Regions from separate parts of the Rhizobium sp. NXC24 genome, predicted to be linked through region 1. Evidence: riboswitches for the same ligand, from Rfam matches in the RefSeq annotation. Region 1 holds a riboswitch; the other holds the start of a gene.
The links. A riboswitch is a leader RNA that binds a small molecule or an ion and turns the genes downstream of it on or off. The one in region 1 is predicted to bind S-adenosylmethionine.

Region 1 (6,284 bases):
GCGCGTCACCAGCCGCACGGTGACGGTCGAGTGGTTGGAAATGATGATGCGGTAACCCCAGACGTAACGATCGTCTTCCGGATCGGATTGCTCCTCCAGATAAAAGGGTTCGACAACAACTTCGATGTCGTGTGTTAGTGCGCGATACATGCCTGACACCTTGGTCACTACTCCGAAACGTCGCGCGCTCAAACGAACGCACAAAGGACGCTCCAGCATTTAAGTCTAGGGCACCTTATCCGCTTTCTATGATCCCACGGAAAGCGGGATACTTAGGGGTATCCTATAAAGCGACCTGTTCCGTCAAGGAATGGATTGGTGAAAACGCCTTTGACGGATTAAACCATTCGGATTTTCAGATGTTAGGAATAACTCTAAAGGTTAATTGTCGGCGGTCGAAAGTATAGGCGCACGGTTCGTTTTCGAGACGTGTAAGCCCGCCCGAACAATATTCGGGCGGGTTTGGGTAGATATAGTCAGGCGGAAACTTGTGCCAGAGCGCGGGCGAAATCCTCGACCAGATCTTCGCTGTCCTCGATCCCCGCGGAAAAGCGCACCGTTCCCGGCGAAATGCCGAGTTCGGCACGGGCCTCGTCGGTGAGGTTCTTGTGCGTCGTGGTAGCGGGATGGGTGATCAGGCTCTTGGAGTCGCCGAGATTGTTGGAAATTTTGACGATCTCCAGTGCGTTCTGCAGCTTGAAGGCCGCTTCCTTGCCGCCCTTCAGCTCGAAGGCCACCAGCGTCGAGCCGCCGGTCATCTGCTTGGCGATGATGTCTGCCTGCGGATGGTCCTTGCGGCCGGGATAGATCACCTTGCCGACCTTGCTCTGTTCTGCGAGGAAGTCGGCGACCTTGGCGGCATTCTGCGTCTGCTGCTTGACGCGCAGCGGGAGCGTTTCGATGCCCTTCAGCAGCGTCCAGGCAGTGAACGGCGACATGGCCGGACCGGTGTGGCGGAAATAATCGTGCAGGTTTTCGTCGATCCACTGCTTGTCGGAGAGGATGACGCCGCCGAGCGAGCGGCCCTGGCCGTCGATGTGTTTGGTCGCGGAATAGACGACGATGTGCGCACCGAGCTCCAGAGGCTTCTGGAACAGCGGCGTTGCGAAGACGTTGTCGACCACGACCTTGGCGTCGATCTGGTTGGCGAGCTTGGCGACGGCGGCGATATCCACGACTTCCAGCGTCGGGTTGGTCGGGCTTTCCAGGAAGAACACCTTGGTATTCGGTCGGATGGCCTTTTCCCAGTTCTCGATGAAGCGGCCATCGACCAGCGTGCATTCGATGCCATATTTCGGCGCCAGCGTCTCGACCACCCAGCGGCAGGAGCCGAAGAGGGCACGGGCTGCGACGATATGATCGCCGGCCTTCAACTGGCAGAGAATGGCGGCAGAAACGGCGGCCATGCCGGAAGCGGTGGCGCGGGCATCTTCAGCGCCTTCGAGAGCGCACATGCGCTTCTCGAACATGTCGTTGGTGGGGCTGCCGTAGCGGGCGTAGATGAAGCCATCCGTCTCGCCCTTGAAGCGGGCTTCTGCGGCTTCCGAGGTGTCGTAGACGAAGCCCTGGGTCAGATAGATTGCTTCGGAGGTCTCGCCGAATTGCGAACGGAGAGTTCCGCCGTGAACGAGCTGGGTTGCGGGGCGCCAAGTCTTGCTCATGCCATCACCACTTTCAAAACAAAAAAACCGGTCGCGAAAGCAGACCGGTTTAACCCCGGTCCTTTTAGCCACTTGTTTAACGTGGCTGCAAGCCGACCGGCCAAATCACCACGGGATAAGTTGCAATACTGCCGTTGACCGCTTGCGTCAATTCCCTGAGTTTGGTTTTGTCTGCGGCAAATTATGGAAGAGGCATGATGGCTCGCACTACTGGAATTTTGGCCGATCGCGCAATTGCGGCGCTCTTCGAAGCGGGGCGGCTGACGAGCGAAAAGGAACTGGATGTCGATCAGATCCAGCCGGCGAGCCTTGACCTGAGGCTCAGTGCCCATGCTTTCCGTGTCCGCGCCAGCTTCATGCCCGGCCCGTCGCATCTTGTCGCCGACAAGCTCGACCGGCTGAAGCTGCATGTCGTCGATCTCTCGGAAGGCGCGGTATTGGAAACCGGCTGTGTCTACATCGTGCCGCTGATGGAGCGGCTCGACCTGCCGGCCGACATGTCCGCCTCCGCCAATCCGAAAAGCTCGACCGGCCGTCTCGACATCTTCACCCGCGTCATCACCGACCGCGCCCAGGAGTTCGACAAGATCCCGGCCGGCTATTCCGGTCCTCTTTATCTCGAAATCAGCCCGCGCACCTTCCCGATCGTCGTTCGTCGCGGCTCGCGCCTGTCGCAGATCCGCTTCCGCGTCGGCCAGGCCATGCTCTCCGAGCCGGAATTGCTGGCGCTGCACGAGAGCGAGACGCTGGTCGCCAGCAAGAAGCCGAACGTCACCGGCGGTGGCATAGCGCTCTCGATCGATCTGGCCGGCGACAAGGAAGGCCTGATCGGTTATCGCGGCAAGCACCATACGGCGGTCGTCGATGTCGACAAGAAGGCGCAGCACGATATTTTCGATTTCTGGGAGCCGCTCTATAGCCGCGGCCGCACCGAACTGATCCTCGATCCGGACGAGTTCTATATCCTCGTCTCGCGTGAAGCCGTTCATGTGCCGCCGCATTATGCCGCCGAAATGACGCCCTTCGATCCCCTGGTCGGCGAATTCCGCGTTCATTACGCCGGCTTTTTCGACCCCGGCTTCGGCCACGCCCCCGCCGGCGGCCGCGGCAGCCGCGCCGTGCTGGAAGTCCGCAGCCACGAAGTTCCCTTCATCCTCGAAGACAGCCAGATCGTCGGCCGCCTGGTCTACGAGCACATGCTGGAACAACCCTCCAGCCTCTACGGCTCCGGCCTCGGCTCCAACTATCAGGCGCAGGGCCTCAAGCTGTCGAAGCACTTCCGGCTGTGATCGCCTATTTGGCGGCCTTGACAGAGGCCGCCAACTGTTGGACATCTCTGAATGTCAGGCGGGTGTAGCTCAATGGTAGAGCAGCAGCTTCCCAAGCTGAATACGAGGGTTCGATTCCCTTCACCCGCTCCAGTTCTTCCTTCATAAACAGCTATTTATAGACGGCCTTACCGAGCGCCTACGCACTTGCCTGTCCGGTCCGAACGCGATGGGCGCACAAGCCTGATTTTCGACGACGGCTGGCGCCGGCGTCATCGCCACAACAATACCCATCTTCATTCAGGTTAATGCCAGATATTCCTGCCAAAAATCATCCCTCGACTGGAAGGGATGCCGATGCTCAATGTTGCGCTGCTTTACAGATTGAGGGCGATCTTCGCGCGCGGTGCATTGAGGATTTCCCGCCGCACGAAAGTGCCGCGCAGCGCGACGATCATCTGGAAGGATGGCAGCGTCAGCATCGGGCCAAAGGCCTTTCTGCGCAGGGGGATCGTTATCGATGCCCAACGCGGCAGCATCGATATCGGCCGGAATGTCTCCCTCAACGACTACACAATTCTGCTGGGACGCGGCGGCATCACGATCGGCAACGACGTGCGGATCGCCGCCCATGCCATGGTGGTGTCGTTCGACCACAATTTCGATGATCCCACACAGCCCATTCGCATGCAGGGCGTCACCAAGAAGCCCGTCGTCATCGAAGACGATGTCTGGATCGGCGCCGGGGCGAAAATTCTCGGCGGTTCTTATATATCCAAAGGTTGCGTCATCGGCGCCAATTCCGTCGTCAAGGGCAGAACCATACCCTATGGCGTCTATGTCGGCGCTCCCGCGAAGCTGATCAGGCGCCGGGGCGAATCCGACAGCGTCAGACACGCGGATTTCGAACGGTTTTCTCTCTCCAAAAGAAAAGCGGACCGATAGGCTCCCTCAAACAAACAGGCGGGATGCGATGAAGCATCCCGCCTGTTTTCGTGTCGCGTTATTGCGTCAAGCAGCGTTGCGGGCTCAGAATTCCGTCCAGTCCGCGTCCTTTGTGGGAGCCGCCACCGTCTGGCTGCCGCTGCCGAAGGCGCTCATCAGTTTTTGGCCGAGCGCGCGGGCAGGGGAGGGTGCCGGGCGTGCCTTCGTCCCCTCGACGGCGCGAACCGGAGCAATCGCCGGCCGCGGCGCGGGGCGGGTGACGGCGCGCGGCGTGTGGTTCGAGGGGGCCGCGGCAGCAACATAGTTGCCTTCGGTTCCGGTCATGCGGAACTGGCCGAGCAGGGCCGTCAGCGAGGCGGCTTCTGTTGCCAGGCTATGGCTGGCGGCGGTGCTTTCCTCAACCATGGCGGCGTTCTGCTGCGTGCCGTGATCCATGGCGTTGACGGCGGTGTTGATCTCCTGCAGGCCGGCCGATTGTTCGCGCGAGGCCTCTGCGATCGCGTGCACATGCCGGTTGATCTCCTGCACTTCCGAGACGATGACGTCGAGCGCCTTGCCGGTCTCGTCGACGAGATTGACGCCGGTCTGCACATGCGTGCTGGATGCGGTGATCAGCGATTTGATCTCCTTGGCGGCATTGGCCGAGCGCTGCGCCAGTTCGCGCACTTCCTGGGCGACGACCGCAAAGCCCTTGCCGGCTTCACCGGCGCGAGCGGCTTCGACGCCGGCGTTCAGAGCGAGAAGATTGGTCTGGAAGGCAATGTCGTCGATCACGCCGATGATGTTGCCGATCTCAGACGAGGATTTCTCGATCTGCTGCATGGCGCTGACGGCGTTGCGGACGATCTCGCCGGACCGTTCGGCGCCGGAGCGGGTGTGGGCGACAAGCTGGCTTGCTTCCTCCGCCCGCTTGGCGGCGTCCTTGACGGTAGTGGTGATCTGCTCGAGGGCGGCCGCCGTTTCTTCGACGGCGGCGGCCTGTTGTTCCGTGCGCTTGGAAAGCTCGTCGGCGGAGCCGCGGATTTCATTGGCGCCGGCGTTGATGGCGCGTGCATTGGCACCCACCGCCTGCATGGCCTCGTTCAGCTTGATGAGCGAATGGTTGAAATCCTGCCGTAGCTGATCGAGATGGGCGACGAACTGCGTGTTGATGTGGGTGACGAGATCACCTTGCGCTAAGCGCTTCAGACCGTCGCCGAGCGCCTGCACTGCCTGCTGCAGATGCGCGGCTTCGGTCGCCTGCCGCGCTTCACGTTCGGCGTGCTCGCTGTCGCTGAGATTACGGTCGACTTCGGCTTGCGCTTCCAGCCGGGCGCGTTCGATGGCGTTGTCGCGGAAAACGGAAACTGCCGAGGCCATTTGACCGATTTCGTCGCGACGGTCGAGACCTTCGATCTCGCTCGCCGTATCACCGCTGGCAAGCGTCACCATGCGGCGATGCAGGCGCGTCAGCGGCGTCGCAATGCCAGTCTGCGCGACATAGACGCCGAGGATCATGGCCAGAAGCGTCAGAGTGCCGAGAATGCCGAGCGTGTAGTTGATCGTGGTATTGACGTGGGCGGACACGGCATCGCCGCCATCATTCATCCGGTCGGTCAACTCATTGTTATTGGCCTGCATCTTGACGACGAGCGCGGTCAGCTTGTCGCTGATGGCGGCCATATTCGCATTCGCGCCCTTGACGTCGCCGCTCTTGCGCTGGTCGATCACCTTGTTCGTCAGCGCTTCCAGCTCGTCTATGCCGGCGAGGATCTGATCCATCTGTGCTTTTTGCGCAGGGACCTGATTTTCGGCCTGCTTCAATCGGTCCTTGGCCTCGCCAAAGCGGCTTTTGCCGGCGGCAACCGTCTTGAAGGCGTCGCTGTCGGGGTCGAAATTCAGCATCATGCTTGCCTGCAGCACGGAGGCCAGAACGGAAGTGCTGGAGCGCGTGCCTTGGGTCGCCGCAACCGCCTCGTTGTCGAGGAAGGCGCTGTAGACCTGATCCGCCTTGCGGAATTCGCTGACGATGAAGAGCAGGCCGGCGAAGGAGATGATCCCGAAAAACAGGATCACGGCGAGCATCTTGGTTTTGATTTTCAGGTTCCTGAACATGACGATCCGTCCGAGGGATATCGCGCCGCACCGGACGGCAGCGCGCAATGATCCGCTTTCCCTGGAGAAACGAAGGACATCGCGCTTGCTGCCTGGTGCACGCAAGTGAAGCCGAATTTTATGAGATACCTTGGCAAGCAAGGTTCGGACGACCTGCGTCATGCAATCGGCTTCCGGAGCCGACGTCGTCGGTGCCAAATAGAATCGATAGAGCTTAATCGACCGCTAACGCAGATATCTTCAAGGCCGGATTCTGCGGTGTATCCACGCTTTTCCAAGTATCGCAATACTGCGATGCGATTGCATCGGCGGCTTT
Region 2 (6,284 bases), 750 kb from region 1:
AACCCAGGTGAGATTGGTGTTGGCAATGGCGAGCTGACGGATGACGGCAAGCACGGCGGAAATATCGAGATTGATCCGCCGGCGCTCATTCTCCTCGCCGCCCGCAATGGTGATCGCCGGCATATGCTCGTTGGCATGCATCAGGGCAAAGCGCAGCTCGGCTTCCTTGGAATAGCGGTCGGCATTCAGCCGCACCAGCCGGCGGCCAACGAGCTGGCTCAGGAACGAGGCAGAGCCGGCATAGATGATTGCCGCCCAGACCATGTAGCCGGGAATGGAAAAGCTCATGCCCTTGAAATTGAAGACCATGCCGCTGGACAGCTCCCAGAGCACGCCGATGAAGCTCAGGAGCAGGATGGTCGCCTGTACCAGACCGATCGCAAGGCCCGTCGTGCTTTCGGCAAGATTACGCGCATCCTCGTGCAGCCGCTGGTCCGGATTGACGCCGATCAGGCCGGAGGAGGCCAGACGAAGCGCGCGCTTGGCCTGCAGCCACTGGTCGACGAGATCGCGCGCCAGGCCCTCGCGCATATAAAGCGCGGTCATTTGATTGAGCCATGCCTGCACGACGTTGAGGACCAAAAGCAGGCCGGCAATAATGCCGAAGACGCCGAGCTGATGGAAGAACGCTCCCGTATCGCGCCGCGCCAGCGAATCATAAAACGGCGCATTCCAGTTGTTGAGCAGAACCTGGACATAGGCCGTGACAAGAATAATCGCGAACAAAGCAATCGTAAGAGAAATAATCTTGATGCGTACCGCCGAATTCCAAAAGGCGGAAAACATCATGCGCAGCCGATAGAGAACGCTGAAGTCGTATCCGACCCGGTCCGCTCCCTCATTATTCGGCTTGGCTTGCGTTTCAACTGCCATCAACACTTCCCTGCGACGCACTTAATCCTCAGTTAATCATGACCTGCTCACATGTCCATCCATGCGATACATCAGCGTGATCACGTTCGGTATATACACCGTTTCACGCCTTGAACCGAATTAGACCAAGGGATAGCTTGCGCCCGAAAGATTGATGAAAGCCTTCCAATGCAATTTCAGGGCACCGCGGACTATATCGCCGACAAGGATCTGATGGTCGCCGTCAACGCCGCCATTCGGCTGGAACGACCGCTTTTGGTGAAGGGCGAGCCTGGGACGGGCAAGACGGAACTGGCTCGTCAGGTCGCCGCAGCCCTCGGTCTCGACCTCATCGAGTGGAATATCAAATCGACCACGAAGGCGCAGCAGGGTCTCTACGAGTATGATGCCGTCTCGCGCCTGCGCGACAGCCAGTTGGGCGACGTGCGCGTCAATGACGTCAGGAACTACATCCGCCAAGGCAAGCTCTGGCAGGCATTTACGGCCTCGCAGAAATGCGTGCTGCTGATCGATGAGATCGACAAGGCCGACATCGAATTCCCGAACGATCTGCTGCAGGAACTCGACCGCATGGAGTTCCATGTCTATGAGACCGGCGAAACGATCCGCGCCGCCGTCCGGCCGATCGTCATCATCACCTCGAACAATGAAAAGGAGCTGCCGGATGCTTTCCTGCGCCGCTGCTTCTTCCATTATATCCGCTTCCCCGACGCCGAAACGCTGACGCGCATCGTCGAAGTGCACTATCCCGGCATCAAGCAGACACTGGTGCGGGCGGCCCTCACCCAATTTTTCGAGATCCGCGATGTGCCGGGGCTGAAGAAGAAACCCTCCACCTCCGAAGCGCTCGACTGGATCCGCCTCCTCGTCGCCGACGACGTCGATCCCGCCACGCTGCGCGGCGACGCAAAGAGCGTCTTGCCGAAGCTGCATGGGGCTTTGCTGAAGAACGAGCAGGACGTCCATCTCTTCGAACGCCTTGCTTTCATGGCGCGCGGGCAGGGGAAATGATGCAGCCGGATGCCGTGAAGGTCTTGATCTACGCGCTGAGCGGTCGGCATTTGCTGGTATTCGACGAGCCGGATTTTCCCACCGTCGAACTCCAGGTTCCCGGCGGCACTGTCGAACCCGGCGAAGGCATCGCAACGGCGGCGGCGCGCGAATTCGAGGAGGAAACCGGTTTTGCGCCGGACGAACTCCATCCGCTCGGCATTCATGACTATCGGTTCGAAAAGGATGGGCGCCAGCACCATCACCAACGGCACTATTTCCGCTGCCGCATCTCCGAGACGGCGCCCGCCACCTGGCTTCACTATGAAATGACGCCGTTCGGCGGCGGCGATCCGATTGGCTTCCGTTTCTTCTGGCTGCCGATCGAGGACGCCAGGCTACGCCTCGGCTATGGCATGCAGGCGCTCCTTGGTCATCTGTAGGCGACAACCGACATACGCAACCGCCCGCTTTTCCCGGAAAAGCTTGCCCATTGACCCGCAGGGGCAGCAGGTCTATTGAATTTCTCCCGTGGTGATTTGGCCGGCCGGCTTGCAGCCACGTTAAAAAAGTCGCTAAAGGGCCGCGTGCGGACCGGTAGCGATTCTTATCGCGGCCGGTTTTTTGTTTTTGTCGAGTGATAACGATGCCCATCAAGATTCCCGATACGCTGCCCGCGTTCGAAGCCCTCCAGAGCGAGGGTGTGCGGGTGATGACCGAAACGGTGGCGATCCGGCAGGATATCCGCCCCCTTCAGATCGGGCTTCTCAACCTCATGCCGAACAAGATCAAGACCGAAGTGCAAATGGCGCGCCTTGTCGGCGCCTCGCCCTTGCAGGTGGAATTCTCGCTGATCCGCGTCGGCGGCCACAAGGCCAAGAACACATCGGAAGAGCATCTGCTCGCCTTCTACCAGACTTGGGAGGAGGTGAAGCACCGCAAATACGACGGCTTCATCATTACCGGCGCGCCGATCGAGCTGCTGGATTATGAGGAGGTCACCTACTGGGACGAGATGCAGCAGATCTTCGACTGGACGGCGACCAATGTCCATTCCACAATGAACGTCTGCTGGGGCGCGATGGCGGCTGCCTATCATTTCCATAGGGTGCCGAAATATACGCTGAAGGAAAAAGCCTTCGGGGTCTATCGCCACCAAAACCTGAAGCCGTCCTCGGTCTATCTCAACGGCTTCTCCGATGATTTCGCCATTCCGGTCTCGCGCTGGACGGAAGTGCGCCGTGCCGACATCGAAAAGGTGCCGGGGCTACAGATCCTGATGGACTCCAGCGAGATGGGCGTCTGTCTGGTCCACGAGCAGGCCTGCAACCGGCTCTACATGTTCAATCACGTGGAGTATGATTCCACCTCGCTGGCGGACGAATATTTTCGGGATGTGAACGCGGGCGTGCCGATCAAGATGCCGCACAATTATTTCCCGCATAACGACCCGGAAATCGCGCCGCAGAACCGCTGGCGCAGCCATGCGCATCTGTTCTTCGGCAACTGGATCAACGAGATCTACCAGACCACGCCCTATGATCTCGAGGAGATCGGCCAAGAGAGGTTCTGAGCTTGTTCATTCCCTTCTTCCTGAAACTGAAGGAAGCGAAGGTTCCGGTGACGCTCCGGGAATTCCTGTCGCTTCTGGAGGGGATGGAAGAAGGGATCGCCGATTACGACGTCGAGGCCTTCTACTATCTGGCCCGTGCGGCGCTGATCAAGGACGAGCGCTTCATCGACCGTTTCGATCAGGTCTTTGCCGATTACTTCCGCGGTGTCGAGGCGGTCGGCAGCGATGCGCCGCCGGCCGAGCAGGTCGCGATCCCCGAGGAATGGCTGCGCAAACTCGCTGAAAAACATCTGACGGACGAGGAAAAGAAGCTGGTCGAGGCGCTCGGCGGCTTCGAAAAGCTGATGGAGACGCTGCGTCAGCGTCTTGCCGAACAGAAGGGCCGGCACCAGGGCGGCTCGAAATGGATCGGTACGGCGGGCACGTCGCCGTTCGGCGCGTATGGCTATAACCCCGAAGGCGTGCGCATCGGCCAGGACGCGTCCCGTCACCGCAAGGCGGCGAAAGTCTGGGACCGCCGCGAATTTCAAAATCTCGACGACAGCGTCGAACTCGGCACCCGCAACATCAAAGTGGCGCTGAAACGGCTCCGCCGCTGGGTGCGCGAAGGAGCTGCCGAAGAGCTCGATCTTTCCGGAACGATCCGCTCCACCGCAGAGCACGGCTATCTCGACGTCCAGACCCGGCCGGAGCGGCGCAATGCCGTCAAACTGTTGATGTTCTTCGATGTCGGCGGTTCGATGGATGATCATATCCGTGTGGTCGAGGAACTATTCTCCGCCGCCCGCGCCGAATTCCGGCACATGGAATATTTCTATTTTCACAACTGCCTCTACGAAGGCGTATGGAAGGACAATCGCCGCCGGCGCGCCGATATTACCGCAACGGCCGACCTGATCCGCACCTTCGGTCCCGACTATCGCGTCGTCTTCGTCGGCGATGCCTCGATGAGCCCCTATGAGGTCACCCATCCCGGCGGCTCCGTGGAACATTGGAACAGGGAGGCCGGCGAAGCCTGGCTCAGCCGTATCACCGGCCATTTCCGCAAATGCGTCTGGCTCAATCCCGTGCCCGAAAACTATTGGACCCACACCACCTCGATCTCAATCATCCGCCGTCTGCTTGCCGAGCGGATGTACCCGCTGACGCTTGGTGGTTTGGAGAGGGCGACGAAGGAACTGTCCCGCTGAGACAATCTACATTGATTGCCTGCTTGTCTTCATCATGCATGCTTGATGGCGATGGCTAGGCACAAGACCGCGGCAAACCCGAACAAAACACCTCGCCGGCCTGTCGTACGCATTGCACATTTCCGGCGCAGTCTGCCGGTTCCGAAGCCGTCGGGAGAAACCCGAGCGGCACTTGATCGGCCACCCGCCGCCTCTAAATTTCGCAATCGACCGATTGCGGACCGGCGCAAATGGGGGCAGGGTCAAGCCTCGAATTTTCAATGGGAATGGATGAGCTGATATGACGAAAGACAATTTGGAGCGGGAAGTTTTCGGGACGACGGCCGATGGAGAAACGGTCTATCGCGTCAAGATAGTCGGCGGCGGCCTGACGGCTCACATCATGACCTGGGGTGCCGTCATTCAGGACCTGCGGCTGGACGGCCATAGCCCGTCCCTGCTGCTCGGCTTCGATGACTTCGCCGATTATCCGGCCCATTCCTCCTATTTCGGCGCCACGCCCGGCCGCTGCGCCAACCGCATCGGCGCCGGCCGTTTCACGCTGGACGGCAAGGAATATCAGCTCGACCTCAACGAAAAAGGCGTCACCCATCTGCATGGCGGCAAGGATAATACCGCCAAGCGCAACTGGACGATCGTCGAACACGCCATCGACCGCGTCGTGCTGAAGATCGTCGATCCGGATGGCCGCGCCGGCTATCCTGGCAATTGCACGATCCAGGCGACCTATTGGGTGCATGGCAACGGCGAATTCTCGGTTACCTATGAATCGACGACCGATCAGCCGACGCTCGCCAATGTCTGCCAGCACGCCTATTTCAACCTCGATGGCCACGACGACGCGCTCGGCCACGACATCATGATCGCCGCCGACCACTATACCCCGACGGATGAAAAGCAGGTGCCCACGGGCGAAGTGCGTCCCGTCGCCGACACTGTCTTCGATTTCCGCGAAATGGCGCCGATGATGCGCTTCGATGGGACCGAACAGGCGCTCTACGACCATAATTTCTGCCTGTCGTCCGAACGCACCGCCAAGCGCTCGGTGGTGCTGGCACGCAGCGTCAATTCCGGCGTCTCGCTGGAAGTGCGCACGACCGAGCCCGGGGTGCAGTTCTATGCGGGCTTCAAGCTGGATGTTCCCGTTCCCGGCCACGATGGCCGCAAGATCGGCCCCTTCGCAGGGTTCTGCCTGGAAACCCAGGTCTGGCCGGATGCCATCAACCACGAGGGCTTCCCGAACGCCGTTCTTCGTCCCGGCGAAGTACTGCGGCAGGAAACGGATTACATCTTCACCAAGAACTGAGCTGAAGGTACCCAATCACGGAATTGTCGGCCGGGCGCACTGCGCCCAGCCGATTGAATTTTAGCCCCGCAGATCAGATTCACCTTGCAGATTGGTTCTAAATAGGTTCTATGAAGGACCCATGGATAGAACCAGTTTAGTCGCTGAATTGAACAGTCGTGGCCTGCGCGACGCGGCCATGAGCGGCCCGTTGTACAAGCGCCTGGCGCAGGCGCTGACCGGGCTCATCCAGGAAGGCCTGCTGAAATCGGGAGCAGCGCTGCCGGGCGAGCGCGACCTGGCCGAGGCATTGCAGGTCGGCCGCGTCACGGTCCGCACCGCCTATCGCGATCTGCTGGCCTCCGGCGCGATC

Region 2: it holds a riboswitch for S-adenosylmethionine, as region 1 does, so the genes downstream of both, metA (homoserine O-succinyltransferase) here and NXC24_RS02880 (O-succinylhomoserine sulfhydrylase) in region 1, are expected to answer to the same signal.

What each region holds. Positions count from the first base shown of each region.
Region 1 covers NZ_CP024311.1:576,483-582,766, forward strand. The annotation lists gene apaG (Co2+/Mg2+ efflux protein ApaG) at 1-150, opposite strand, end outside; gene NXC24_RS02880 (O-succinylhomoserine sulfhydrylase) at 477-1,661, opposite strand; SAM riboswitch at 1,705-1,783, opposite strand; gene NXC24_RS02885 (2'-deoxycytidine 5'-triphosphate deaminase) at 1,856-2,950, shown strand; tRNA gene NXC24_RS02890 (tRNA-Gly) at 3,009-3,082, shown strand; gene NXC24_RS02895 (acyltransferase) at 3,287-3,874, shown strand; gene NXC24_RS02900 (methyl-accepting chemotaxis protein) at 3,959-5,968, opposite strand.
Region 2 covers NZ_CP024311.1:3,990,414-3,996,697, forward strand. The annotation lists gene NXC24_RS19565 (ABC transporter ATP-binding protein/permease) at 1-873, opposite strand, end outside; gene NXC24_RS19570 (MoxR family ATPase) at 1,042-1,884, shown strand; gene NXC24_RS19575 (NUDIX domain-containing protein) at 1,884-2,306, shown strand; SAM riboswitch at 2,385-2,462, shown strand; gene metA (homoserine O-succinyltransferase) at 2,510-3,436, shown strand; gene NXC24_RS19585 (VWA domain-containing protein) at 3,439-4,626, shown strand; gene NXC24_RS19590 (aldose epimerase family protein) at 4,907-5,932, shown strand; gene NXC24_RS19595 (GntR family transcriptional regulator) at 6,054-6,284, shown strand, end outside.